3 regions of the Halomonas sp. R57-5 genome follow, and region 2 is predicted to be linked to each of the others. Evidence: riboswitches for the same ligand, from Rfam matches in the RefSeq annotation. Region 2 holds a riboswitch; each other region holds the start of a gene.
What was found. A riboswitch is a leader RNA that binds a small molecule or an ion and turns the genes downstream of it on or off. The one in region 2 is predicted to bind thiamine pyrophosphate.
Positions count from the first base shown of each region.

Region 1: linked by a shared signal. The riboswitch ahead of HALO_RS07390 (sodium:solute symporter) and the one ahead of thiM (hydroxyethylthiazole kinase) in region 2 are both predicted to bind thiamine pyrophosphate.
Region 3: linked by a shared signal. The riboswitch ahead of tenA (thiaminase II) and the one ahead of thiM (hydroxyethylthiazole kinase) in region 2 are both predicted to bind thiamine pyrophosphate.

Region 1 is NZ_LN813019.1:1,642,880-1,657,630, forward strand. It holds gene HALO_RS07375 (CoA-acylating methylmalonate-semialdehyde dehydrogenase) at 1-1,306, shown strand, start outside; gene HALO_RS07380 (hypothetical protein) at 1,377-2,069, opposite strand; gene HALO_RS07385 (peroxidase-related enzyme) at 2,250-2,852, shown strand; TPP riboswitch at 2,929-3,036, shown strand; gene HALO_RS07390 (sodium:solute symporter) at 3,026-4,399, shown strand; gene HALO_RS07395 (sensor domain-containing diguanylate cyclase) at 4,471-5,895, shown strand; gene corA (magnesium/cobalt transporter CorA) at 5,921-6,889, shown strand; gene HALO_RS07405 (NnrU family protein) at 7,029-7,607, shown strand; gene HALO_RS07410 (zinc-binding dehydrogenase) at 7,652-8,842, shown strand; gene HALO_RS07415 (proline racemase family protein) at 8,842-9,906, shown strand; gene HALO_RS07420 (DUF1289 domain-containing protein) at 9,873-10,148, opposite strand; gene arfB (alternative ribosome rescue aminoacyl-tRNA hydrolase ArfB) at 10,148-10,564, opposite strand; gene HALO_RS07430 (D-2-hydroxyacid dehydrogenase family protein) at 10,650-11,597, opposite strand; gene HALO_RS07435 (flavin reductase family protein) at 11,707-12,321, shown strand; gene HALO_RS07440 (ABC transporter substrate-binding protein) at 12,545-13,744, shown strand; gene HALO_RS07445 (methyl-accepting chemotaxis protein) at 13,804-14,751, shown strand, end outside.
Region 2 is NZ_LN813019.1:4,753,986-4,760,200, reverse strand. It holds gene HALO_RS21715 (DMT family transporter) at 1-187, shown strand, start outside; gene HALO_RS21710 (DODA-type extradiol aromatic ring-opening family dioxygenase) at 184-921, opposite strand; gene HALO_RS21705 (DoxX family protein) at 1,038-1,463, opposite strand; gene HALO_RS21700 (LysR family transcriptional regulator) at 1,545-2,462, opposite strand; gene thiE (thiamine phosphate synthase) at 2,459-3,091, opposite strand; gene thiM (hydroxyethylthiazole kinase) at 3,081-3,890, opposite strand; TPP riboswitch at 3,914-4,012, opposite strand; gene HALO_RS21685 (hypothetical protein) at 4,067-4,411, opposite strand; gene gloA (lactoylglutathione lyase) at 4,648-5,184, shown strand; gene HALO_RS21675 (DUF6164 family protein) at 5,194-5,562, shown strand; gene HALO_RS21670 (cupin domain-containing protein) at 5,559-6,215, opposite strand, start outside.
Region 3 is NZ_LN813019.1:3,846,354-3,851,823, forward strand. It holds gene HALO_RS17665 (NADP-dependent oxidoreductase) at 1-527, shown strand, start outside; gene HALO_RS17670 (putative quinol monooxygenase) at 588-890, shown strand; TPP riboswitch at 1,180-1,341, shown strand; gene tenA (thiaminase II) at 1,420-2,103, shown strand; gene thiC (phosphomethylpyrimidine synthase ThiC) at 2,136-4,025, shown strand; gene HALO_RS17685 (hypothetical protein) at 4,263-5,470, shown strand, end outside.

The DNA.
Region 1 (14,751 bases), 1.9 Mb from region 2:
TAAACGCATGCGCATTATGCTCAAGCTTCAGGCACTGATTCGCGACAATACCGCAGAGTTGGCGGCGCTGATCACCGAAGAGCACGGCAAAACGCTTCCCGATGCGGAAGGGGAAGTTGGCCGGGGCTTGGAAGTGGTGGAGCATGCCTGTTCGATTACCTCGCTGCAGTTGGGTGAGCTGGCGGAAAATGCCGCTAACGAGGTGGACGTTTACACTATGCACCAGCCGCTTGGGGTGGGCGCCGGTATTACTGCCTTTAACTTCCCGATTATGCTGCCGTGCTTTATGTTTCCACTGGCGATTGCCACTGGTAATACCTTCGTTCTTAAACCCTCCGAACAGGATCCCAGTTCCACCATGCGCTTAGTGGAGTTAGCCCACGAAGCCGGTGTCCCGGCAGGCGTGCTCAACGTGGTGCACGGTGGCCCTGATGTAGCCAACCAAATCGCTGATCACCAGGATATCAAAGCGCTCTCGTTCATCGGCTCTACCCATGTGGGTTCGCTGCTGTATAACCGTGCAGCGGCAGCGGGCAAGCGCATGCAAGCAATGATGGGGGCCAAGAACCACTGCGTGGTCATGCCCGATGCTAATCGTAGCCAAGCGATCAACAACCTGCTGGGCTCAGCCTTTGGCGCGGCGGGCCAACGCTGCATGGCAAACTCTGTGGTGGTGCTGGTGGGCGAGGCGCGTGAGTGGCTGAGCGATATCGTTGATGCGGCGCGTGAAATGAAAGTCGGCCCGGGCACCCAACGCGATGCGGATTTAGGCCCGCTGGTATCACCAGCTGCTCGTGACCGCGTGCTGCGTTTAATCGATGCGGGGGAGCAAGAGGGTGCCAAACTGATGGTCGATGGGCGCAATGTTCAGGTGGAGGGTTATCCCAACGGCAATTTTGTCGGGCCGACTCTGTTTGCTGACGTAAAGGCGGATATGACCATTTACCGGGAAGAGATTTTTGGTCCCGTGCTGTGCGTGGTGAGTGTTGAAACGCTGGATGAGGCGATTGCCTTTATCAATGCCAACCCTAACGGCAACGGTACCTCTATCTTTACAAACTCGGGTTGGGTAGCGCGCCGCTTTGAAACCGATATAGACGTTGGCCAAATTGGTATCAACGTGCCAATTCCGGTGCCGGTTGCCTATTTCAGTTTCACCGGCTCGCGGGCTTCGAAACTAGGTGATTTAGGCCCTAACGGTAAGCAGGCGATCGCGTTCTGGACACAAACCAAAACGGTGACGGCACGTTGGTTTGAGCCGGAAAACGTATCCAGCGGTATCAACAGCACCATTTCGCTTGGCTAATTGAAGCGATTTTAACTGCCGCACATCGGCCCGGCTTTACGCGGGGCCGATGAACCCGATGGCGCAGGGCTTAAAAGTTATCAAACAGAGGCAAGCTCTCTTCAAGCAACTGCTCGATCGGGTCAAGCTGACTTTCGTGTAAAACTAACAGTGACTGCCCGTGCATAAATTCATTAGCGGGAGGCACCAGAAGCGCAAACTCTCCCTCTTCAAGGTGAAACTCATGTATTTCGCGCATACCCAGTGGTGTCATGCATTGAGAGCAGCGATAGTTGTCATCTTCACTGTAAATAAGGCGATGATACATTTTAAACAACGTATAGAGGGCTAAGCCGCCTTCAAACGCAGGCCAGCGCGCTGGGGTCTCGCGAATTTCGCTGGAGAGGTCTTGGCCCTCGGCTTCGGCGCCTGCAATCGCATCGGCTAGCGGGGCAGCAAGAATGGCATCTTTGTCGGCAGGTAGCGGCGTGTTGTGCTTAGAGGCGTGTTCAAAATCTTTCACCGCGCGCTTAAAGTCAGCCACCCCACCGAGAGGGTAGTCGACATGCTGGAGGTCTTCGGGTTCAAAGCCGCCGTTTTCCCAGCCATGGATAACGCGTAGGGTCATTTGACCACGTGTCATTGGGCGGGCAAGTAACATATGCAACATGATACGAATATGCAGCTGACGCTCATCGGTATCATTTTCAAATGCTCGGTAAGGGTCAGCAAACAGCTCGTTTAGACGACCGGGTGTATGTTCCTTGGCTTCGTTATGGCTCATAGCGGTTTCCCTTTGAACGAGCTATTTATATTTTTAGGAGGAGGTCGCAATTCTGCTTAGGTTAGTAAGCCAGTATGGCGAGAGAAGCAACTAAATAAAAGTCTCTTCATTTAGCTTTTTGTTATCCATCGGCTAAACCGTTTTTACCAGATATTTAAATTTAACAATAAAGAGGTGAGTATGTCTGCATCGTTGAGTCGTTTTAATGTACCTGAAACATTGGATGGCCTGCCGGAAGATATTCGCAGTACCATTTTGGCCGTGCAGGAAAAAGCCGGGTTTGTGCCCAATGTCTTTCTGATGCTGGCCCATCGCCCCGCTGAGTTCCGAGCTTTCTTTGCCTATCACGATGCGTTGATGGAGCGCGAATCGGACACCCTAACCAACGTTGAGAAAGAGATGATTGTGGTCGCTACCAGTGCGCGTAACCGCTGCTTATATTGTGTGGTCGCTCACGGAGCATTGGTGCGTATTTACAGTAAAAACCCGCTGCTCGCAGATCAAGTGGCGATCAACCATCGCGTGGCGCCGATTAGTGAGCGCCACCGGGTGATGCTCGATTTCGCCATGCACTGTGCTGTTGATGTCGGTGAAATGACCGATGAGTGGTTCACGCGCTTACTGGAAGTGGGCTTTAGCCAAGAGGACTGCTGGGATATAGGCGCCATAGCGGCATTTTTTGGTTTGTCGAATCGGTTGGTTACATTGGCGGGCACGCCGCCTAATGAGGAGTTTTACTTAATGGGGCGTGTGCCTCGCTCAAGTGCGACCATTACACCTTAAACTTTACTAAGCTGTGATTCTGATTGAGAATAGTTCCTGAATCAGTGTTAACACCGTTCTTAAGCGTACCTACATTCACTGTCGCCAGGGGAGCCCCTACTCAAAAGGGCTGAGATGCGCACTGCGCAGACCCTGGAACCTGATCCGGTTAGTACCGGCGGAGGAAGCGCGACATGCTTTACCTGACGTCAGCCGTGCTTGGCGCGGCGCTGTGCTGCTTTGCTTTTTTAGGCCTACGTGCTCGCTGGGTGGATGGTTCACTTGACGACTACGTCACCGCCCGCAACTCGCAAACGGCTTCTACCCTGGGGCTCTCCTTTCTTGCTTCCGGTATGGGCGCATGGATACTCTTTGCGCCCCCCGAAATAGGCGCCTTTGTCGGCCCGCTAGCCCTTGCTGGCTATGCGCTAGGCTCTGCATTGCCATTTATTGTCTTGGGACTGTATGGGCCGAAGATTCGCCGTGCGTTGCCGGAGGGGCGCAGTATCGCCGAGTTTGCTGAAGCGTGCTATGGCCCTGGTGTACGGCGCTGGGTAACCCTGGTCTCCATCGCCTATATGGCGTGTTTTTTAGCCGCTGAACTCACCGCCATTGGGGCCATCACCGCGCTGCTTTCCGATGTGCCGCCCGCGCTGGTGATTATTGGTGTGGCGCTTACCACGCTGATTTATKCCGCGGCGGGCGGGCTGCGTGCCAGCCTTGCCACTGACCGTTGGCAGGCGTGGCTGTTGCTGGTGCTGCTGTGTGTGGTGGGTGGCATGGCCCTATGGCGGTTGCCCTCTATACCCAGTGAGGCTGCACTCCCGTCTATTCCTATCACCAGTGCGCTCAGCGTAGCGTTAACGCTAGTGATCGCGGTCACCGCCGCTAACCTTTTCCACCAAGGCTATTGGCAGCGAGTATGGGCCGCTCAAGATAATCAAAGCTTGGGGCGCGGCGCCTGGTTAGGCGGCGCGATGACAGTCGTGGTAGTGATGGTGATTGGCGGTCTAGGCGTGTTGGCAGCGATGAGCGGTGTGCCGCTCGGCGAGCCCCCAATGCCATTTTTTGCTCTGTTAAGTGAAGCCCCCGTTTGGCTGACGTTACCTGCCTTGGTGTTGGCGGTGACCTTAGTGGCCTCCAGCGTTGATACACTTCAAAATGGTATTGCTTCGCTCGTGGTGGCACGCAGCGAGCAGCAGGGCGTTTCGCTGGTGGCTGCCCGCTGGGTGACGGTCGTCGTGATGATCCCGGTGGTAGTGATTGCCTTGCAGGGCCTGTCGGTACTGCGGCTATTCTTGATTGCTGACTTGCTGTGTGCCGCTATTGTGGTGCCTGTGCTGCTCGGCTTATGGCAACGCATGACGCCGATGGCGGCCATTATGGGTGGTGTCGCCGGTTTGCTGGGGGCCATTTTGCCTGGTTGGTTAAGCCAAGGAAGCCTGGTGGCCGGGGTAGTGGGCGCCAGTTTTCCGGGTAGTATCCCTACCTTGGGGCCGTTCGTTGGTGCGTTAATCGCCTCAACGCTCACAAGTGTACTACTCGCATGTTTAACCAAGAAACAGTGAGTGTTGGGCAGTAAAAGGCTGATCGCGTTATGCTGGTAGCTACACACCTACCCTGAATGGGTGACATAACAATGAGCTACCCTACAGCATCGAATGAAGAGGCGAGATTAGCCGCTCTTTACGAGCTTGACCTACTTGATACACCTGATGAACCTGCGTTTGATCGCGTCACCCGGCTGGTGACCAAGCTGCTGCATGTGCCTATCTCAACGGTGACGTTGATAGATGCTAAACGCCAATGGATAAAATCACGTGTTGGCGTTGAGGCTCGTGAGACACCCCGAGATGTGGCTTTCTGCGCTTATACCATTCAGGGCACAGAACCATTGATCATTAACGATGCCCGACAGGATCCACGCTTTGCAGACAATCCGTTTGTGAAAGCTGTCGACGGTATTCGCTTTTATGCGGGTATTCCGCTTAGTACGACCAAAGGCCTGACGCTAGGCTCTCTCTGCGCAATCGACACGAAGCCGCGTGCGATCAGTGATCAAGAATTGACGGCTCTGCAAGATTTGGCGGCGATTGTCACTGATGAAATTCATTTGCGTGAGCGACTGGTATTAGAAAAGAAAAGCGCCAAGGTATCCCAGCAAGCACTGAATGAGTTACACCGAAGTATGGAGTGCCAAATCGAGCGGCGTACCAACGAACTCAATCTCGTTATCGAGTCTGCCTATGACGCCTATATCAGTCTTGATGCACAAGACGTCATTCTGGATTGGAATCGGGCGGCTGAAATGATGTTCGGTTGGCCACGCAAAGCGGCGCTGGCTAAGCCAATCACACAGCTTATTTTTCCCACTGGGCTGCCTGCCGCGAATGATCGGGCGGCTATTGAGTTTACCGCGCACCGTTACGATGGCAATGAACTGCCCGTCGAGGTGCGCGTCAAAAAATTGGTGATTGAAGGGCGTGAACGGCGCAGCCTTTTTATCCACGATATTACCGAGCGCCAGCAGCTGGAGCGCCTGCGTAATCAACAGGCTCGTGAAGATGTATTAACCAAATTGCCTAACCGGCGAGCCCTAGATGAACGCTTACCCGAAGCAATGGCTCGCACACGGCGCAGCCAGCAGCCGTTAGCCGTTCTGTTTATGGATTTGGATGGTTTTAAGGCGATTAACGACGCCCATGGGCATGCCAAGGGCGACGATCTGCTACGTGTGATCGCTAAAAAATTAGTGAAAACGATACGTGAAACCGACTATATAGCCCGCTGGGCCGGGGATGAGTTTGTCGTCCTATTGGAGGGCAGTGAGCCCACGGCAATCGAGCAGTTGGCTAATAAATTAGTCAAGGTGGTGGAAGAACCGATGATTGCTGGAGATGCGGCGTTAAACGTCAGTGTGAGTATTGGTGTCGCGCTATATTTGCCCGCCAGCGCCGAGACAGCCAACGAACTGCTTAAGCGCGCCGATGTGGCTATGTATGAAGCCAAGCGCTCTGGAAAAGCCCAAGTACGCATTGCCCTGTCTGTTGATAACGCTAGTTAAGACCTGTAGATATTCAAGGATGACCATGATTCGGACTATTCTGACCACGCCTGAAGGCGAGACCCGTGAGGGCGATGAACACCTGATGACCGTATGGCAATCCACGCCAGGTAGCCATATATGGATCGATATGCAGGGGGAGTCCCAGCAGAGCGAGCGCAAAATTTTAGAGGCGTTTGAGTTTCATCCCATGGCCATTCAGGATGCTCACAAAGAGCGCCATCCGCCTAAAATTGAAGAGTTCGACAACCATACGCTGATTATTTATCGCGGCATCTCCTCCTTCGATGCCGAACTGAACTACCTGCCTCAGCAGGTTTGCTTTTTTGTGGGTGAGCGTTTTTTGGTTACGCTTCATCCTGGACAAGCGCTCTCCATTGAGCGCCTTTTCAACGAGCACGGTAAAGCCCTGCTGGCCCACTCGCCTGAACACGTCGCGCTGCGGATAATGTATATTTCAGCGGGCTTTTATATTGACAGCTTGCTCGAATTTGAAACGGCGTTAAGCGATCTTGAAGACGAACTGCTGGAAAATGGTAATGATGTGCTAATGCGCAAGATCATCACTTACCGTTCCCGGCTGGTTAAGATGCGCCGCATCTTTAGCTACCACCAGGGTATTACCCAGGAACTAACCGCTTATGACTACGAGCATTTGCCTCGGGAAGATAGCGAAACCCTGCACGCCATCAACGACGTAGCGGATCGTTTCGAGCGTCTCTACACCTTGACCCAGATGTATTACGACATTTGCGGTGACTTGGTTGATGGCTATATCTCTATTTCCTCCCACCAGTTAAATATCACCATGCGCGTGCTCACGGTGATTACCGCGATCTTTGTCCCTCTTACGTTTATCGCCGGGATTTACGGCATGAACTTCGAAAATATGCCTGAATTGCGTTATCAATACGGCTACTTTTTTGTTTGGGGTGCCATGCTAGGTATCGGTGGCGTGCTGATTTGGCTGTTTAAGCGCAAGCACTGGTTTTAGGCTAGCCAGTGAGCGACTCGCCAGGAAACGAAAAGTTGACACATACGTAGGTGGTCAGCGGTTGAGTGTGGCATCCTCTGCAGCGACCAAAACTATAAGGCATAAAGCCTAGACTAGCGTTTTAACTGGGAGTTGTTCCATGACCATTATGATTATCGGGCTGCTGATTTTTTTAGGCAGCCACTCTGTACGTATTTTTGCTGAAGACTGGCGTCAGCAGCAGATTGCTCAACGCGGCGAAACCACTTGGAAAGTCGCCTATTCAGCCGTATCCATCGTTGGCCTGGCCATTGCTATTTACGGTTTTGGCCAGATGCGCCTAGACCCCATCTATATCTGGCACCCGCCCGCGGGCATGCGTCATGCGGTGGCGTTGCTGATGGTGCCAGCCTTTATCATGCTGGTGGCGGCCTATGTTCCGGGCAACGCCATTAGGGCCAAGCTTGGCCATCCGATGATGCTGGCGGTAAAAATCTGGGCGTTTGCTCACCTGCTGGCCAACGGGCGCTTAGGCGATATTATCTTTTTTGCTGCCTTTCTTATCTGGGCTATCCTGGCGTTCAAGACCGCTAAAAAACGCGGCCGCTTGACACCGCCTGAGTCGGTTAGTACCTCAAAAATGGCAACGATTGCCACCGTGCTAGTGGGCTTGATAGCGTATGTCGTGTTTGCCTTTTATCTACATACAGCGCTGATTGGCGTCCCCGTCTTTAGCTAACCTGTATTTGATCAGCCTGTCTTTATCGATTTAGGAGCCAGCCCATGGCCGAAACTTCACATACTGCGCCGACTACCATGGCCGCTATGCTATTAACCGGGCATGGTGGTATCGAAAAGTTGGAATACCATCAGGATGTCGCCACGCCGCAGCCTAAGGCGGGTGAAGTACTGGTGCAGGTGACCGCGACGGCGAAGAACAACACTGACCGCAAGGCCCGTGAAGGGCTTTATCCCACCAAGGACAAGGGCGATGTTACCTCCTTTGCCATGGGCGGCACCCCCACGTTAACCTTCCCGCGGATTCAAGGGGCCGATGTCGCTGGCCGCATAGTGGCGGTCGGCGAAGGCGTTGACGTTGAGCGCATTGGCCAGCGCGGGCTGCTTGATTTTAATATCTACGCTGACGAGCGTCGCGATATTAATCTAACCCCGGATTACTACGGCCATGGAGCCGACGGCGGGTTTGCTGAGTATATCGCCGTGCCTGCGGATCAGTTTTATCACGTGCCCAACCCTGAACTGCACGATGCCGAACTGGCCGCAATGGGCATGTGCTCGTATCAGACGGCTTACCATATGATGACCGCTGCCAAAGTGAGTGCTGGCGAGCGTGTGCTGGTCAGCGGAGCCAGCGGCGGCGTGGGCACCGCACTTATTCAGCTCTGCCGCATCGTGGGCGCTATCCCCTATGCGGTCAGCCAGTTAGACAAGGCCGAGGCGCTCAAAGCATTAGGTGCGGAAGCGGTGATTGATCGTGGCGACCTGCCCACCTTTGTTGAGCGGGTGCTGGAAACCACTGCTGGCCAACCGATTGATGCAGTGATGGATTTGGTTGGTGGTGAGATGACCAACCTGTTTATCGACACCATGATTGTTGATATGCAGGGGCGCAAAAGCTATCCGCGCCTCTCTATTGCCGGGGCTAGCGGTGGCAACCTTAGCGAAATGATGTGGACCCGGGTTTATCTTTACCAAGTGCAGATATTTGGCGTTTCCCACGGCACCCGTGAAGAGGCCGAACAGTTAGTGGCGTGGATTCGCAGTGGCGACTTAAAGCCAGTGCTGCATGCGGCATTTAAGCTGTCTGATCTGCATGCCGCCGAGCGCTATTTTGTCAATCGGGGCAGCAACTACCTGGGCAAAATTGTGCTTGTCCCCGACGCCCAGTGGGCCTCCCACGGTGCGCCGTTCGCCCTCGAAAACTCCTCTTCTGCCGCTCAGGAGCGCCAATAGTGCATAACCTGCATACCATTCAGCTAATGGACACCCATGCCGGAGGCGATGTTAGTCGTATCGTCACGGGGGGGATTGATAGTCTGCCGGGCGCCACTGTGCGCGAGCAGATGGAGTATCTGCGCGATGATGCCGACGGTTTGCGGCGCCTGCTGCTGGAAGAGCCCTACGGTATTCCGGAAATGTCGGTTGATTTGCTAGTGCCCGCCACTCACCCAGAAGCGGTCGCGGGTTACATCATTATGGAAGTGATGGGGTACCCCATTTACTCCGGCTCCAACACGCTGTGTACCGCCACTGCGGTGTTGGAGAGTGGCATTGTGCCCAAGCAGGAAGGTATTCAGCGTTTTAAGCTGGAAGCGCCAGCGGGTCTAGTGCAAATCGAAGCAAAGGTGCATAACGGGGTGGTGGAGTCGGTTACCTGTGGCGGCCTGCCCAGCTATATCGATACCTACCGCGATACGATTCAAGTCCCGGGGGTTGGCGAAGTCACTTATTCGATTGCCTATAGCGGTGGTTTTTACGCTTTAGTCGATGCCACTGAGCTGGGCTTTAAGCTTTCCCGTGATGAAGAGCGCGCGCTTTCGGAGTGTGCCTACAAAATTGTCGAAGCGATAAAAGCGCAGCGAGGCTTTTCCCACTACACTCTGGGCGATGTTGGGCCGCTGCCATTTTTGCACTTTATGGGCCCTGAAGAGCAAATAGGGGAGGGGTATACACGTTCACGGTCAACGACCTACGTTCATCCAGGCGTTATTTGCCGCAGCACAACGGGCACCGGCACCTCGGCACGTCTAGCGCTAATGCACTACGAAGGGCGTTTGAATGTAGGTGATAAGCTAGAGACGGTGTCACTGCGTGAGACGGGGTTTATCGGCACCTTCATTGGCACCCATCAGGAAGGGGCTTACCAGGTAGTGGAAAATACCATTACTGGCCGCAGCTATGTATTGGCCCACTCGGATATTGTGATTAACTGTGATGACCCGATGGTCGCGTGTGGCGAGCTACACCATATCTTGCGCGACCGTCACTCGCCAGAAGCCCTGCCTTTAGAAACGTAGCCTTTGGAAACATAGCCCTTAGAAACATAGCCCTTAGAAACATAGCCCTTAGAAACATAGCCTTCGGCGATTAAGCGTTCCCATACCGGGGTCTTTTCGGCCTCGGTCATGCTGCCCCAAACCGCAATTTCATCCAGCGTGCGGCCACACCCTTCACACACCGATGTTGTTGGTTCAATCTGACAGATCTGTATGCAGGGCGAAAGGGGTCGCTGAGCGGGAGGTGCGGCGTCTTTAGTCATTAAGAGGCCGACACCTTACCGCGCAGCGATTTAATTTTGCCCTTACGGGTTTTGTGATCAACGCGGCGGCGCTGCGAACCTTTGGTAGGCTTAGTGGCACGGCGTACTTTTTGCTGCTTGGTGGCACTCTGTATCAGCTCTTTTAAACGCGCTAGCGCGTCCTCTTTATTGAGCTCGAGCTTGCGGTGGCTCTGGGCTTTAATAATGACCACGCCCTCTTTGCTGATGCGCTGATCGGCCAGCGCCATTAAGCGCTCCTTGTATAGCGGGGGCAGCGTGGAACTCAGAATGTCGAAGCGCAGGTGTACCGCTGAAGCGACTTTATTGACGTTCTGGCCGCCGGCGCCTTGGGCGCGAATCTGGCTAATATCAATCTCCCAGTCTGCCAGGGTAACGTTACTTGAAATGGTGAGCATTAATGGCCTCTGTGTTACTCGTGAACCCATAAGGCTAGCACAATTGGCACAGAGGCAGTGGTCGCTACACTCTTATCGCGCTCAATTAACTGGCTAGATTGTTGATCGGCTGACCATTGATATACGCCAGTAGATTGCTAAAAGCATCGCCAAAATAGAGTTCGTAGCTATCTTTCTCTACATAGCCAAGGTGTGGCGTGGCGACAAGGTTAGGCAGCTCTAGTAGCGAGTCAGCCAAAAGCGGTTCCGCGTCAAAAACGTCGACGGCGGCTTGGCCGGGCTGCCCGGCTTTTAGAGCCTGCTCCAGTGTCCCTGGCGCCACTAGCTGAGCACGGCTGGTATTTACCAACAAAGACGTCGGCTTCATTTGGGCGAGGGATTCAGCGCTGACTATACCGCGGGTTTCGTCGTTCAAACGCAGGTGGAGGCTGAGCACATCCGCACGCTGAAACAGATCGGCCTGGGTTTGGGCCACCTCAATTCCGGCATCAGAGGCGCGCTGGAGAGTGCCTTCCCGGCCCCACACCAACACCTTCATTTCAAATGCCTGACCGTAGCATGCTACTAAACTGCCGATTTTTCCGTAGCCAAAAATGCCGAGTGTGCGACCTTTCAGACCTGTACCTAAGGTGCGTTGCCAGCGGCCTGCTTTCAGGTTCTCAACCTCTGCCGGTATATGGCGCATCGCGGCCAGCACCAAACCCCAGGTTAATTCCGCTGCAGCGTAGGGCGAACCGGTGCCCGTCATTACCGTTATGCCATGATGGCGGCAGGCCGGTATATCCACATGAGCGGCACCGCCACCGGTTTGGCTAATCACTTTCAGGTTGGGCAAACGCTTAAGTAGGGCTGCGGTTATCGGTGTGCGTTCGCGAATAAGCACTAGCGCCTCGGCTGCCTTGAAACGCTCACTCAGCGCGTCCAGGTCGGTAAGGGTGTCGTGATAAACCGTTACATCATGGCCTTCGAGCTGTTTGAAGGCATCTAAATGGCGCACACAGTCCTGGTAATCATCGGCAATGACAATCTTCATTAAAAGGTCTCCTCAAACTGGCCTTATCGATAATGGCAAAACTGAGCGTCGTAGGCTGTGCTGTTATAGAGTGATACTAACCTGAAAACTCACCATCAAGGAGCCATCAATGAGTGATTACCTATTAGATGACGCGCCGCTAAGCCCAGGGGTTATTTATCGGCTGCTATCCGGCAGCGTTTGCCCCCGGCCAATTGCCTGGGTATCTACCCAGGATAAGCGGGGAAATACCAATTTGGCGCCGTTTTCCTTCTTTAACGTGGCCAGTGTGAATCCGCCGGTGCTGGCATTTTCGCCATTACTCAATGGCAGCGGCGAACTTAAAGACACGGTGCGCAATTTAAATGAAGTACCTGAATGCGTCGTGCATGTGGGTAGTGAAGGGTTAATTGAGGCGCTCAATACCACCAGCGCCAGCTTGCCGCCGGGCGAGGATGAGTTTGCCCTGGCGGAGCTTGAAAAAGCCGTGATGCCTGGCGTAAACGTACCGCGGATTGCGAATGCTCCTGTGGCGTTTGGCTGCAAACTTTTTGATATGATCCGGTTTGGTGACCAGCCTTTGGCAGGCACGTTAGTGCTGGCTCAAGTCGTCTCAATTCATATTGACGATTCGCTGTGGGACGGCCGCCATGTGGATATGGATTTGCTCAAACCTGTTGGGCGTTTAGCTGGCAGTGATTACATTCGGATTAGCGACCGTTTTGCCATCGAAAGACCCGCATAAAACGCATAATTTAGAGCTTTTGGCGGGCTTGAAATTAATTGTTACATTCTAAGTAATATTTGTTACTTATTAATCAACGATAATTAATCTTTAGTCGTATATTCTCCTGCCGATAGTAATAACTAAAGGCTCGGTAATGTGGCGAAGGTGTGAGGGGTGCACGACATACCTTTGCCCATGCTATTTACGTGGGGAAGTGATCTAGCCATTAAGGAGCAGATCAATGCAACGATTGGGAACCTGGTTATTAAGAGAAGTCTTATTAAAAAGGATTGTATTAACAATAGCTTTATTAGGCGGGGTGTTTGCTCCACTGCTAGCGCAGGCGGAACTGACCTTTGGGATTGTTGCCCCTTCCAGCGGGGGGGCAGCACCGCTAGGGCTGGGCATGCAAAAAGGTATCGAGACCTACTTTGCCGAAGTCAATGCAGAGGGTGGGGTTAATGGCGAAACGCTTGCCTTGATTGCCCGCGATGATCAGTACAAACCGCTGCAAGCCGCCAGTAATACCCGAGAACTTATTCAAGAGGATGAAGTGCTGGCTGCGATTGGCAATGTCGGCACTCCGACGGCTACCGTTACCATTCCCATTTATAACGAATATGAAACGCTGCTTTATGGGGCGTTTACCGGTGCAGGCGTACTGCGTAAGACACCGCCAGACCGCTACGTGATTAACTATCGGGCCAGCTACGTACAAGAAACCGCCGCCATGGTGGATGGGCTGTTGGAAGCAGGGGTGTTGCCCGAGGAAATTGCCTTCTTCACCCAAAACGATAGCTTTGGCGATGCGGGATATAATGGTGCCTCACAAGCGTTAACTGCCCATGGCGTTGATAATATTTCGGCGCTGGCCCATGGACGCTTTACCCGCGGAACTCGCAATATTCACCAGGGCCTAGCGACCATTTTGGAAGCGCCAGTGACGCCGCGGGCGATTATTATTGTGGGTACCTACGGGCCTGCTGCAGACTTTATTCGTGAAGCGAAGAATGACCTTCCTGAGGCGGTATTTCTAAACGTCTCTTTTGTGGGCAGCCAAGCGCTTATGGATGAGCTCGGTGATCTCGCAGAAGGTGTCATTATTACCCAGGTCGTACCGCCCCTGGATGCCGAACTGCCTGCTGTTGAGTCCTACCGCCAGGCGCTGGAAACCCATGCCAATGGTAGCGAACCTGACTTTATTTCCCTTGAAGGCTACCTGGCGGCAAAGCTCTTTGTCGAGGGCGTAAAGGCGGCCGGCGCGAACCCAGATCGTGACGCTATTGTGGATGGCTTGCTCGGCTTGGGCTCGGTGGATATTGGCTTAGAAGAGCCGTTGAGCTTGGGGCCTGATGATCATCAAGCCAGCGATGCGGTATGGCCCACTATTATCACAAATGGCCGTTTCGAGTCAGTGGAATGGGCAAACCTGCTGCCCTAACGCTTACACCACCAAAGCTTACGTTATTTGTAAGACCCTGACACAAGTGAAAACAGATAATGAAAAAAACCTTAAGTATTCGAGCGATGTTGATCAGCCTGTTCTTAGCTGCCGTGCTGGGCGCCGTCGTACTGGCAGCAACGGGATGGACCACCAACCAACGGCTAATCGACTCACAGCGCTATATTACCGGTGAGGTGTTACCGCTTCAGGATGCCAGCATGGGCATGGTGCTCACCATGGGGGCATTTGGTCAACGCCATGCGGATTTGCTTGCTGCAGAGGGCGTGAATGGCCTTGATGAAGTCACTACTCAATCGGCATTAGATGAGCGTTTTCATGATGCGCGACAAGGCCTGCGTGGAGTTGATCAAACGCAAGGATTGAGTGACCTGGATAGCCACTATCAAGCGTTGCTAGAAGGGGATACGGCGCTGGAAGCCGTGCGCCGTGAAGAGCTGAACCTACAAACTCAAATGGCTGAGCGCATTAGTGCGATGCAATCACTCATTTCACAAGTGATGCTGAGCGCTGAAGATATTGCCGGTCGTACGGCGTTAGCGCAGGTTCGTAGTGATCGTGAACAGCGCGAGTTAATGGAAGCCTGGCGCGAAGATGGCATGACCACGCTGCCAACACAGTTGCTCGACAACATGTTTACCGCGCAAGCGGATATCGGACGCCTAAGCGGCAATGCCCGCATGGCGTTGGCGGTACTGTCTGACCTGGGTCGCCAGATGATGCAAACGGATAGCGCCGACGCGCTGGTCAACTTGCGCCACAATGAAATTGCCCAACAGGTGGGGCTGGCTCGCCAGTCACTCGCAGCGATCGCCGATGCACCGAGTACCGGAGTAGAGCAGCGCGCGCTGATTAGTGATTTAGACGATGTCATCGTAGAGCTGGATGGACTGATGGTATCCGATGACAACGCTGTCTATGAGCTTCGTTTACAGCAGTTGGAGTTAAGCGCCCAGGTGCAAGCGGCGCTCACAAATGTTGCCCAA
Region 2 (6,215 bases):
GCCTGCGGCTATCGCCGCGCCGTTTGATTACACCGCCATGCTGTGGGCGGTGCTGTTGGGCTGGTGGTTCTGGGGCGAAATGCCGGATCTCTGGGTCTGGGTAGGCAGCGCCTTGATCATGGGCAGCGGATTAGCGGTGGCGTATCACGACCGTAGAACCACACTTAAGCGCCGTCCCACCGCTTAAGCGAACTGATAAACGTCCATGGCAAGCACGCCGTGCTCCACGCTGTGGTGCAGCTGGCTAGCTTCTCCTCCTGCCCCCATTGCCACTAACAGCGGCAGGAAGTGCTCTGGGGTCGGGTGGTTCTCCCGGGCATTTGGCGCGTGCTCCCAGTTAAGTAGAGCCTCACGCTCATTGGCGATAAGGCGTTCGCTGACCCAATTGGCAAACGTATCTACCCAGGCGGGCATGGGGCTATCCTGGGGCATGAGTTCATGCAGGTTATGGGTCAGGCTGCCCGAGCCGATAATGAGCATGCCTTCTCCCCGCAGTGCCGACAGGCGCTCGCCCAGCGCGACCAGCTCTTGATTGCTCCAGCGCACCGGTAGCGACAGGGATACAACCGGCACCTTGGCGTCAGGAAACATCAGCGAAAGGGGCACCCAGGCGCCGTGATCAAAACCGCGCTCTACCCGTTCGGCGTCCAGTAACTCGGCTAGCCGTTCCGCCAGTTCAGGCTCGCCGGGGGCGGGATACTGGCACTCGAACAGCGCCTGTGGAAAGCCGCCAAAATCGTGTATGGTCTCTGGCTTGGCGCTGGTACTGACCTTGAGCGACAGGCTCTCCCAGTGTGCCGACACCACGATCACCGCCTTGGGTGAAAGCCGTTTGCCCAGTTCGCGTAGAAAGGCGTGAGCCGGGGTTTTATTAAGCGCCAGCATGGGCGAGCCATGGGAAATAAACAGGCTAGGTAACATGGGTGAGTCTCCTCAGCAGCATTGCCAGCGCTGGCGGTGAGGCAAGCGCTGGCGATAGGATTGGGTGTTAGGTGTTAGGTGTTAGGTGTTAGGTGTTAGGTGTTAGGTGTTAGGTGTTAGGCGAAGCGGCGGCTTAACACCCAGGGGCCGCTGCCCAGGCCCGCTTGCACGATTAACGCCAGCGCCCAGAACACCGGGAATTCCCAACCGTCGCCGGCATTTGAAAACATCCAGCCGTTGCCAAGATGCACCCAGGCAGCGCCAAGCAGCACTGGCACCAGCGCCAGGCTCACCCAGCGGGTATATACGCCAAGCAGCAGGGCGATGCCGCCGCCGACTTCGGCAGCAATGGTCAAGTAGGCCAGAAATCCAGGTAAACCCAGTGATTCAAAATAGCCGACGGTGCCCGGCAGGGTAAACACAAACACCTTGAGCAAACCGTGAGCGAGGGCCATTACCCCCAAGGCAATACGCAGTAGCGAGATAGCATGGGGCTGTAAAGAGGGCTGTAGAGAAGGAGTGGCGTGAGTAAGGGTTGTCATAGAAGTAGCTTCCATCGAGTGGTTGATGGCGCTACTTTACCGCCGGATCATATCGAGATAATCAGCATATTTTGCACATCACTATTGCGTAATTGGCGACAATCCGATGTTCTGCTCCCAAACCGGTGGATCGCCCCACGCCTCGGTGAGCAGGTCGATAAAGCGCTCCACCTTGGCAGGCAGGTAGCGCCGGGCGGGGTAGAGCGCGTGAACATCGAGCCGCACCGTTGGCTCATGGGTCAAAATGGGCACTAAACGCCCGCTGGCGATACTCTCCGTGACCAGAAAGCTGGGCTGCTGAGCGATGCCTAAGCCCGCTTCTGCGGCGTGGGTGAGTACATCGCCGTTATTGCTTTCCAGCGGGCCACTGACCGTCAATGACTGTGTGGCAATCTGCCAGTCAGCGCTGTGCTGGCCGCTGCGATAGCGTAGGCAGTGGTGGTCGGCAAGGGCCTTAACGCTGCGGGGTTCACCGTGGATGGCAAGGTATTCAGGTGATGCGCAAAACAGCAGGCGGCAACGGGTTAGGCGGCGTGCCACTAAACTTGAATCAGGCAAGCTGCCGATACGAATGGCGACATCATACCCCTCTTCCAACAGATCAACGCGGCGGTCGTTCAGATCCAATCGCACTTCAAGCGCTGGATGGGTCTGCATAAATTGGGCAACGAGAGGCGCCAGGTAGCGAGTGCCAAAACTCATTGGCCCATTCACGCGTAGCCGTCCACGCACATCGCTGGTGCCTTGGCCTACTTCGGCGGCGGCTTCATCGAGCGCTTGCAGCACCCCTTGGGCGCGGGCTAAATAGCGCTCCCCGGCTTCCGTGAGATGCAGCCGTCGCGTAGTGCGCTGTATCAGTCGCGCACCCAGTGTCTCTTCCAGCGCCATGACCTGGCGGGATACGCGGGTGCGCGAAATATCCAGCGCTTCGGCAGCCCGGGTATAGCTACCCAGCTCGGCTACCCGCACAAAAGCGACGATGTGCTCTAACTGGTTCATGACGCCGAAACAGCTTGGAAAACCTGAAATGTCCGTGCCGCCTGGTAGGGGTCGGGTTGGCCACAAATGGCCGAGATCACCGCTAGGCCGTTCGCTCCCGCGCGCTGCACGCTAATCGCATGGTTGGCTTTCAGCCCGCCAATGGCCACGCTGGGCAGCGGGCACGCCTTGACCAACGACGCCAGGCCGCCAAAGCCGATGGGCTGGGCATGATCCTGCTTACTCACGGTAGCAAACACCGGGCCAATACCCACATAATCGAGTAACTCCACCGGKGCAGCTTCTAGCTGGGCGAGGGTGTTGATCGACAGGCCAATAATCGCCTGCTCACCTAACAACCGACGCGCCTCTTGAACGGCAGCGTCGCTCTGGCCAACATGCAGGCCATCCGCTTGGCTTTCCAGCGCCACCTGTAAACGGTCATTAATGATCAGCGGCACACCGGTACCCGCCAGCACCGCTTTAAGCCGTTTGGCTTGGGCTATCATCTGTTCATCGCTGGCGTGCTTATCACGCAGCTGCACGATGGTGACGCCGCCTCGTACCGCTGCCTCAACCGTCTGCTCCAAGCCAATGGCGTCGCACAGCGCAGCGTCGGTGACTAAATAAAGCGATAGATCAAACGGCATGGATAGCCTCCAACTGGGCATGGGTGGTGAGGTCGTCAGGGGTGAGTTGATAGAGCGCATCCAACAGTGCGACCTGGAAGCTTCCAGGCCCCTGGGCGCTGCTGCCCGCCCGCTCACCAGCGACGGCAAAGCAGGCCAGCGCGGCTGCCGTTGCGCCCAGTAGGGCATCGCGATTGGCAGCCACAAATCCCGCCACTAGTGCGCTCAGCCCACAGCCCAGCGTTGTTACACGGGGCATCAACGGGTGACCACCGTTAATACGGTAGTGTTGCGCACCGTCCGTTACCCAATCACTTTCGCCGGTCATCGCGACAATACAGCCGTGTTTTTGCGCTAATGCTACCGCTGCATCTACGGCTTGGTCGGTGGCGGCGGTAGCATCCACGCCGCGCCCTTGGCTGGCTAAACCGTTAAGGGTAAGAATTTCTGACGCGTTGCCACGAATCACGCTGGGTTTAGCGGCGAGCAGTTTCGCGCACAGCGTTTGGCGATAGCGCGTGGCGCCAACGGCGACGGGATCCAATACCCAAGGAATTGCGTGTTGATCGGCAGTCGCTGTGGCGGTCAGCATCGCATCGGCCCAGTGGGAGGAGATCGTGCCAATATTGATCGAAAGCCCCGCGGAAATAGCCGTAAACTCGGCGACTTCTTCAGGCGCATGCAGCATGGCGGGCGACGCGCCGGTGGCGAGCAGCAGGTTGGCAGTGCTGTTCATGGCCACATAGTTGGTTATGCAGTGAACCAGAGGTGTCACTGCGCGCAGCGTCTCTAGGTAATCGCCAAGCGGGCGTAGGGTCATAGCATCCTCCCGGCAGGGAGGTGGTAAGCGTTACCACGACTCCCTACGCCGGTGTTATCCGGTTCAGGTTCAAAGGGTGCTTCTCAGCCCGCCGGTAACGGAGGGCGCCCCTGTCGAATGATTACTATCCTTGCCTGGAGTAGCCCTGTAAAGCCCCGAATGCGGACGATGGCCCTCTAGCGAAACGAAATACGTGTACCGTAGGTGAGCATTTCGTCAGGCGTTATGGCTTTCCCCTCTACCCCGATCATCTCGTCGCCGCACTGGTCAGCGAAGGTCAGTACGCCGTGGGTCAGGCCCAGTTGMCCTAGGGTGTCGCGTATCTCGCCCGTGCCMAAAAAAGTGCTGACATGGCCCTTGTTGTCGCTCAGGTCAGACACGCCGTTGGCGTGATGAAAACGCACTTTGTAGATGCCATCCATGGATTCAACCTCCACAATCGGCGAAAAGCCGTTGTGCAAGGCATTAGAAAGTTGCTTTAGCGTCAACTGGTCACCCAGCGTCATATCAATCGAACTCATGGAAAACTCCTGGACGGCGCCGTCAATGTGAAGCGTCGCTCATGTGGCAGGAACTGCTTTTTGTAAAGCTTATGAATAATAAGTGTAGGGGTTTTGTTTATGATTGCCAGTACGCTTATGGATAGCGTAATACGACGCTGCCTATGTACTTGTAAGGGCTGGTATTATGACCCTAAAGACCCCATGGTAAGCGGTATGTAAGGTGCAATGATCGACATCAACGACAGGAGGGCGAAATGAGTTTTCAAGGCGAGCAGCACCCCGGCGTCGTCGCCACCCCACCCCAAACCCAAGGGTTTCGCTTAAACCACACCATGCTGCGGGTGAAAGACCCTGAGCGCGCGTTGGCATTCTACTCAAACGTGTTTGGCATGCAGGTAATGCGGCGGCTGGATTTTGAAGAGATGCAGTTCTCGCTGTATTTCCTGGCTAGCTTGGAGCCCAGCGACAGCGTGCCGGAAGATGCGCAAGCGCGTACCGCCTGGACCTTCAGCCAGAAAGGGCTGCTGGAGCTGACCCACAATTGGGGCACCGAAGACAAGGATGACTTTGCCTACCACGATGGTAACGCCGAACCCCAAGGCTTCGGGCATATCTGCTTTAACGTGCCGGATTTAGCGGCGGCTCAAGCGTGGTTTGACCAGCATGATGTCACCTTTGTGAAACGCGCCGATCAGGGCAAGATGAAAGATGTTATCTTCGTTAAAGACCCGGACGGCTACTGGATCGAAGTGATTCAGGCAGACCTGATGGTGGGGAAGAGCGACTCTTGAGGCACGCCAATGGCTGAACTACTGTTCCGGCTGCGCCACGTTACCGACGAAGAAGCCATGGAGGTGCGTGACCTGCTGGCCGCCCATGGCTTTGATACCTACGAAACCCAGGCGGGGTTTTTCCGCCTGGGGGTCGATGCTATTTGGCTGCGCAACCCGCATCAGCACGACGCAGCCATCGCGGCGTTAGAGGCCTATCAGGCGGAGCGCCTGGAGCGTGTCCAACGGGAACATCAGGCGGTGGTTGAGCGGGGCGAGCAGATGACGCTATGGAAACGCCTAGCAGCCCACCCCCTGCAGGTAGTGCTGGTGCTATTAGCGGTGACGCTGATTGTCGCCCTCACGCTTTTGCCGTTCCTGGGGCTGTCGCGGGCCTAAGCTGCTGGCAGGTGGCCGCGCTTGAGGTACATCATCACACCATCATCACCGGCGGTTAATGCCGGTGCCGCACCGCTGGGGTAGCGGCACCAGGTGCCCGCCGTGTAGCTTTGCTCTCCATCGCTCAGCGTGCCTTCCAGAACCAAAAACTCCAGACCGCCCAGCAGCGTGGGGTAGGCAATGGAAGTGCCCGCCGACCAGCGTTCCAGGCTGGTACGTTCCTGCTTGTAAGTGTGCAGCATTTTGTAGGCGATGCGCGGGCGCCGGTCTGGCTGCCAGGGCAACCGGTGGGCAGGTACCGCCAGTTGGAGCGTGTCGTTGGGGTCAAACTGGTGCAGTTTGACAAAAATCAGCGCGCCTTCCTCGCCAATGTTTGGCGTATGGCCGGTGCCGATGGGGTTTCTGAGGTAGCTGCCCGCCGCGTAGCGCCCATGTTCATCGGCGAACACGCCTTCCAGTACCAGAATCTCTTCGCCACCGCCGTGGGTGTGCCGCTCAAACTGGGTGTTAGGGGCATAGCGAACAAGGCTGGTGGCGCGGGCAACTTCATCGCCAATGCGGTCAAACATCATGCGCTCTACCCCCGCACTGGGGGAGGCAACCCACTGATACTCTTCCGGGGTAACACAGGCAAAGTGGCTAAAATCGGCGTT
Region 3 (5,470 bases), 910 kb from region 2:
ATGTGCCTGTCCCACTCGAAGGCAAGACCGTCTTGATCAATGGAGCTAGCGGTGGCGTGGGGCATCTAGCGGTTCAAGTCGCTAAATGGAAAGGGGCGCGTGTGATCGCGGTTGCTTCAGGTAAGCATGAAGAGCTTCTTCGCGAGCTGGGTGCTGACGACTTCATTGATTACACCAAGGCAGCCGCCGAAACGGTCGCACATGACGTGGATCTGGTGCTTGACGCTGTGGGTGGCCCGAACATAGAACGCTTCCTCAGCATTATTAAACCAGGCGGCTCGCTCTTTCTGGTCAACCCCTTGGGCTTTTCTGCCAGGGATGAAGCCGACAGGCTAGGGATTACGGTTTCCTCACTACAGGTGCACTCAAACGGAATGCTGCTGGCGCAGGTCGGTCGCTTGCTCGACGACCGTACCATTCGGATCGTTATCGACAGTACCTATTCGTTGGCAGAAGCATCGGCTGCGCATCAGAGAGCTATGCAAGGCGGCGTTCAAGGTAAGGTCGTGCTTGTCGTTAAACAGTAAATTGTTGCCGCCAATCACAGCAATTCCTTGCTCCAGCGGCGGTATTATGAGGAATAAAACATGCTCATCGTTACCGGATATTTATACGTCGCCCCGGCTGAATTAGCGCGATTTATGACCCACCTAAAAGTACTTGCCGCCACCACGCGGCGGCGTGGTGGAAACATTTCTTATGACGCTGCGGTGGATGACGCGGACGCCGGACGATTGATAGTTTCGGAGCGCTGGGTTGATCAAGCCGCACTGACTGCCCACCTAAACGCCGACAAGACCGTACAGTTTGTCCATCAATGGAGCGGGAGGATGCGCGCTGATATCCGCAAGTACGATGCATTGAATGAACGTGGCCTCAGGGAGGATTAGAAACTCTGTAAACAAAGCCTTCGCGCATAGCTGGACTATATCCGTTACACCTGTGAAGCAGCCCGACTAAGAAGTGTTTGTGGTGCATTGCAGCTCGTTAAGCAAATTTAACGAACCTCTTCTCCGATGTCGCAAGCGCGCTCCAGTCCGCCTTCTGCAGCCATAGGGCTAGGCGCTATAGCCTCAGCATAGCGACGGCCTACCACTATCACATCAACTTCCACCTTTACCCAAGAGCAATAGCCAGCCCCTTGCATCTCCCCCGCCCGCCTCCTACACTCCACCAACGAACAGCTTGACGGGGTGCCGGTGAAATCCGGCTGAGATGGCGCAGGGCGTAGCAATTAATGCTGCCGAGCGCTGGTCCCGCTGAACCTGATCCGGCTAATGCGCTGCTACTTACACAAGTCGCAGCGCGGGTACCGGCGTAGGGATCAAGCGATGGCCACGGCTTCATTTCACGCCACCTTCCGCGCCATTTCCTCGATCTTATTCGCCCACCCCCCGGATCATTACCACCGGAGGCATCATGGGCTACCGCTTTACTGATCTCACCACCGCCTGCCAGCAAGATTGGCGCGCCTATATTGAGCACGATTTCGTGCGTCAGTTGGGCAATGCCACGCTGCCTGAGGCGTCGTTTCGACACTATTTAAAGCAGGACTACCTGTTTTTGATTCACTTCGCCCGCGCCTATGCGCTGGCTGTCTATAAAAGCCCCACCCTTGCCGATCTTCGCCAGGCCCATGAAGGCTTGAAAGCCATTGTGGATGTGGAGTTGGGCCTGCACGTGGGCTTTTGTCAGGAGTGGGCGATTTCCGAGCAAGAGCTGGCCGAACTCCCCGAAGCCAGGGCCACCTTGGCTTACACCCGCTATGTTTTGGATACCGGAAACCGCGGCGACCTGCTGGATTTGCACGTGGCGCTGGCCCCCTGCCTGGTCGGCTACGGCGAAATTGCCAACTGGCTGAACGACCAGCCTTCTACCCTGCGCGGAGCGCAAAACCCTTTTGATGCCTGGATTGCCATGTACGAAGGCGAGGAGTTTCAGGCAGCCATGCAGGCTGAGCTTGAGTGGCTCAATGCCCGCCTTGCCGATGTGTCGCCCGCCCGCTTTGCCGAACTGAGCAAAATCTTCCGCGACGCCACCCGCCTGGAAATCGATTTCTGGCAGATGGGCTTAGCGCTGATAGACGCAGACCCCACTCACTAACCCTGCAAAACAACAATCGTAAGGAGACCGTAATGAGCAAAACCAGCCATTTTTTAGCCGAAACCGCCCAGGTCGATGCCGCCGCCATTGCGCCGCTGCCCGGTTCACGTAAGGTATATATCGAAGGTTCGCGCCCGGATATCCGTGTGCCGTTCCGGGAAATTTCACTGTCACCGACCAAAACCACCGGCATTGATGAAGAGAACCCACCGCTGCTGGTCTACGATACTTCCGGCCCCTACACCGACCCTGACGCCAAGATTGACCTACGCCGTGGCCTACCGGCACTGCGCCGGGTCTGGATTGAAGAGCGTGACGATACCGAATTTCTATCAGGCCCCACGTCTGATTACGGCAACCGCCGCGCCAACGACCCGACGCTTGCCCAGCTGCGCTTTGATCTAACCCGCACACCACGCCGAGCAAAACCGGGCAAGAACGTGACCCAGCTGCACTACGCCCGCCAGGGCATTATCACCCCGGAAATGGAGTTTATCGCCTTGCGCGAAAACCAGCGCCGTCAAGCGCTGGGTACCGCTGAAGTAGAGCGCATTCTGGGCCATCAGCACAAAGGCCAGAGCTTTGGCGCCAGCCTGCCCGAAGAGATCACCCCCGAGTTTGTGCGCGATGAAGTGGCCCGCGGGCGGGCGATTATTCCCAATAACATCAACCACCCAGAAAGCGAGCCGATGATTATTGGCCGTAATTTCCTGGTCAAAATTAACGGTAATCTGGGTAACTCGGCGGTGACTTCTTCTATCGAAGAAGAGGTGGATAAGATGACCTGGGGCATCCGCTGGGGCGCGGACACCATCATGGATCTCTCCACTGGGCAGAACATCCACGAAACCCGCGAGTGGATACTGCGCAACTCGCCGGTGCCGATTGGCACGGTGCCTATCTATCAGGCGCTGGAGAAGGTCAAAGGCGTGGCCGAAGACCTCACCTGGGAAGTGTTTCGCGATACGCTGATCGAGCAGGCCGAACAGGGGGTGGACTACTTCACCATTCACGCGGGCGTACTGCTACGCTATGTGCCGCTCACCGCTAAGCGGGTCACCGGTATTGTTAGCCGCGGCGGCTCAATCATGGCCAAGTGGTGTTTGTACCATCACCAGGAGAGCTTCCTGTACACCCACTTCGAAGAGATCTGCGAGATCTGCAAGCAGTACGATGTGGCGTTCTCCCTCGGCGATGGCCTGCGCCCCGGCTCAGTGGCTGATGCCAACGATGAAGCGCAAATGGCGGAGCTAAAAACCTTGGGCGAGCTGACCCATATCGCCTGGAAGCACGATGTGCAGGTGATGATCGAAGGCCCCGGCCACGTGCCCATGCACCTGGTGAAAGAGAACATGGATAAGCAGTTGGAATACTGCGACGAAGCGCCCTTCTATACATTAGGGCCGCTGGTAACGGATATTGCCCCCGGCTATGACCACATTACTTCTGGCATTGGGGCGGCGATGATCGGCTGGTTTGGCTGCGCCATGCTCTGCTACGTCACCCCCAAAGAGCATCTGGGCCTGCCCAATAAAGACGACGTCAAAACCGGCATCATTACCTACAAGATTGCTGCCCACGCGGCGGATTTGGCCAAAGGCCACCCGGCGGCGCAGCGGCGCGATAATGCGCTATCCAAGGCGCGCTTCGAGTTCCGCTGGGAAGACCAGTTCAACTTGGGGTTGGATCCGGATACGGCCCGCGAATACCACGACGAAACCCTGCCCAAGGATTCCGCAAAAGTGGCCCACTTCTGCTCCATGTGCGGGCCGAAGTTCTGCTCCATGAAGATCAGCCAGGAGGTGCGTGACTATGCTAATGAGCACGGGCTAAACGGCGATCAGGAAGCGGTTATGAAGGGCATGGAAGAGCAGGCGGAGAAGTTTCGCCAGAAAGGTAGCGAGCTGTATCAGGAGGTGTAGGCCTACTTAACAGCTTCGCTGTGGAATGTGGCTCTTGAGTCTTAGCGAAACTCAAGGGCCACCTTTATGCCGCATGATTTTCCGACCTCTCCATTGATCAATACGCTTTGGAGTAATGATAAATTTTCACTCAAGTAGAGATTAATTATACATTGCTCGTGTATGATTCCCATTTACAGAGCGCTCAGCCCAACTCGGCTCATTTAAAACCAACACCATTCAAAGAACTGATTCCAGATGAAAACCAAACTTTCCATAGCGGTTACCCTTGCCCTCTTCAGCGCAGGCCTGCTCAGCGGCTGCAGCGATGATAACGAGCCAACCGAAGCGGCAACACAAGAGGAAGCGCCGAAAAATAACGTAGCGCCAATGCTGAAATACGTTCCGGCTAACTCCCCTTATTTCATGGCCACGCGCGAAGCGATGCCTGAACAGGATGTCTTTGATCTTTATCAGCGTATGCAGCCCATGGCGACCCTTGATTCTGATCTGGATGAACTGCGCGATACGCTGCCCCAGATAGAAGACGATGAAGTGCTGCATTCGATGATGACGCTGTTAATCGCCATGGGTGAAGAGTTAGTCGGGGTTGAGTCACTGGAAGATGTGCATGCGCTGGGGCTCAAGATGAGCCCTCAGGCTGCTTTCTATGGGCTGGGTATTTTGCCTGTTTTGCGCATGCAACTGCAGGATGAAGATGCCTTTCGCGAAACGCTGCAGCGCATCCTCGCCAAAGCAGACATCACTCCACGCACGGCCACCACTAACGGCACCGACTACTGGGTACTGACGCCTGAGGGCCCACTCCAGGCCATCCTAGCCATTGACGACCAGCAGCTACTGGTATCGGTGGTGCCGCAGGATGCCAGCGACGAGCTGCTGGCACAGGTGCTGGGTAAAGCGCTGCCCGACAGCAGCATCGGTGATACCGATGCACTGGCAGAGCTTGAGCAGCGCCATGACTTCACGCCTTACGGTGCCGGGCAGATCGACTCCTCACGGCTGTTTGATGAGCTAAGTAGCCCTACGCATTCGGGTACTCAAGCGTTGATGAATGCCGTCGATGCAGAACCTCTGGATCTATCCACCTGCCAGGCAGATATTGACCGCATTACCAGCCGCTTCCCTGGTCTGGTAATGGGCATGCGTGATTACAGCCTCGACCGCATGGAGATGAATCTCATCCTTGAGACCGATGAAGATATTGTCAGCGATCTGCGTGCCCTGACCACACAGGTTCCGGGCCTTGGCAGCACCGGTGGAATGGCCAGCTTTGGATTGGGTCTGGACCTGCCTGTACTGCTTCAAACCGTTCAAAAATATGCGCAGGAAGTGCGTCAAAACCCGTTCAGCTGTGATGAACTACAGGAGCTAAACGGTACTTGGAATGAAATTAACATGGCGCTCAATAACCCGATCACCATGATGATTGGCCCGTCGTTGTC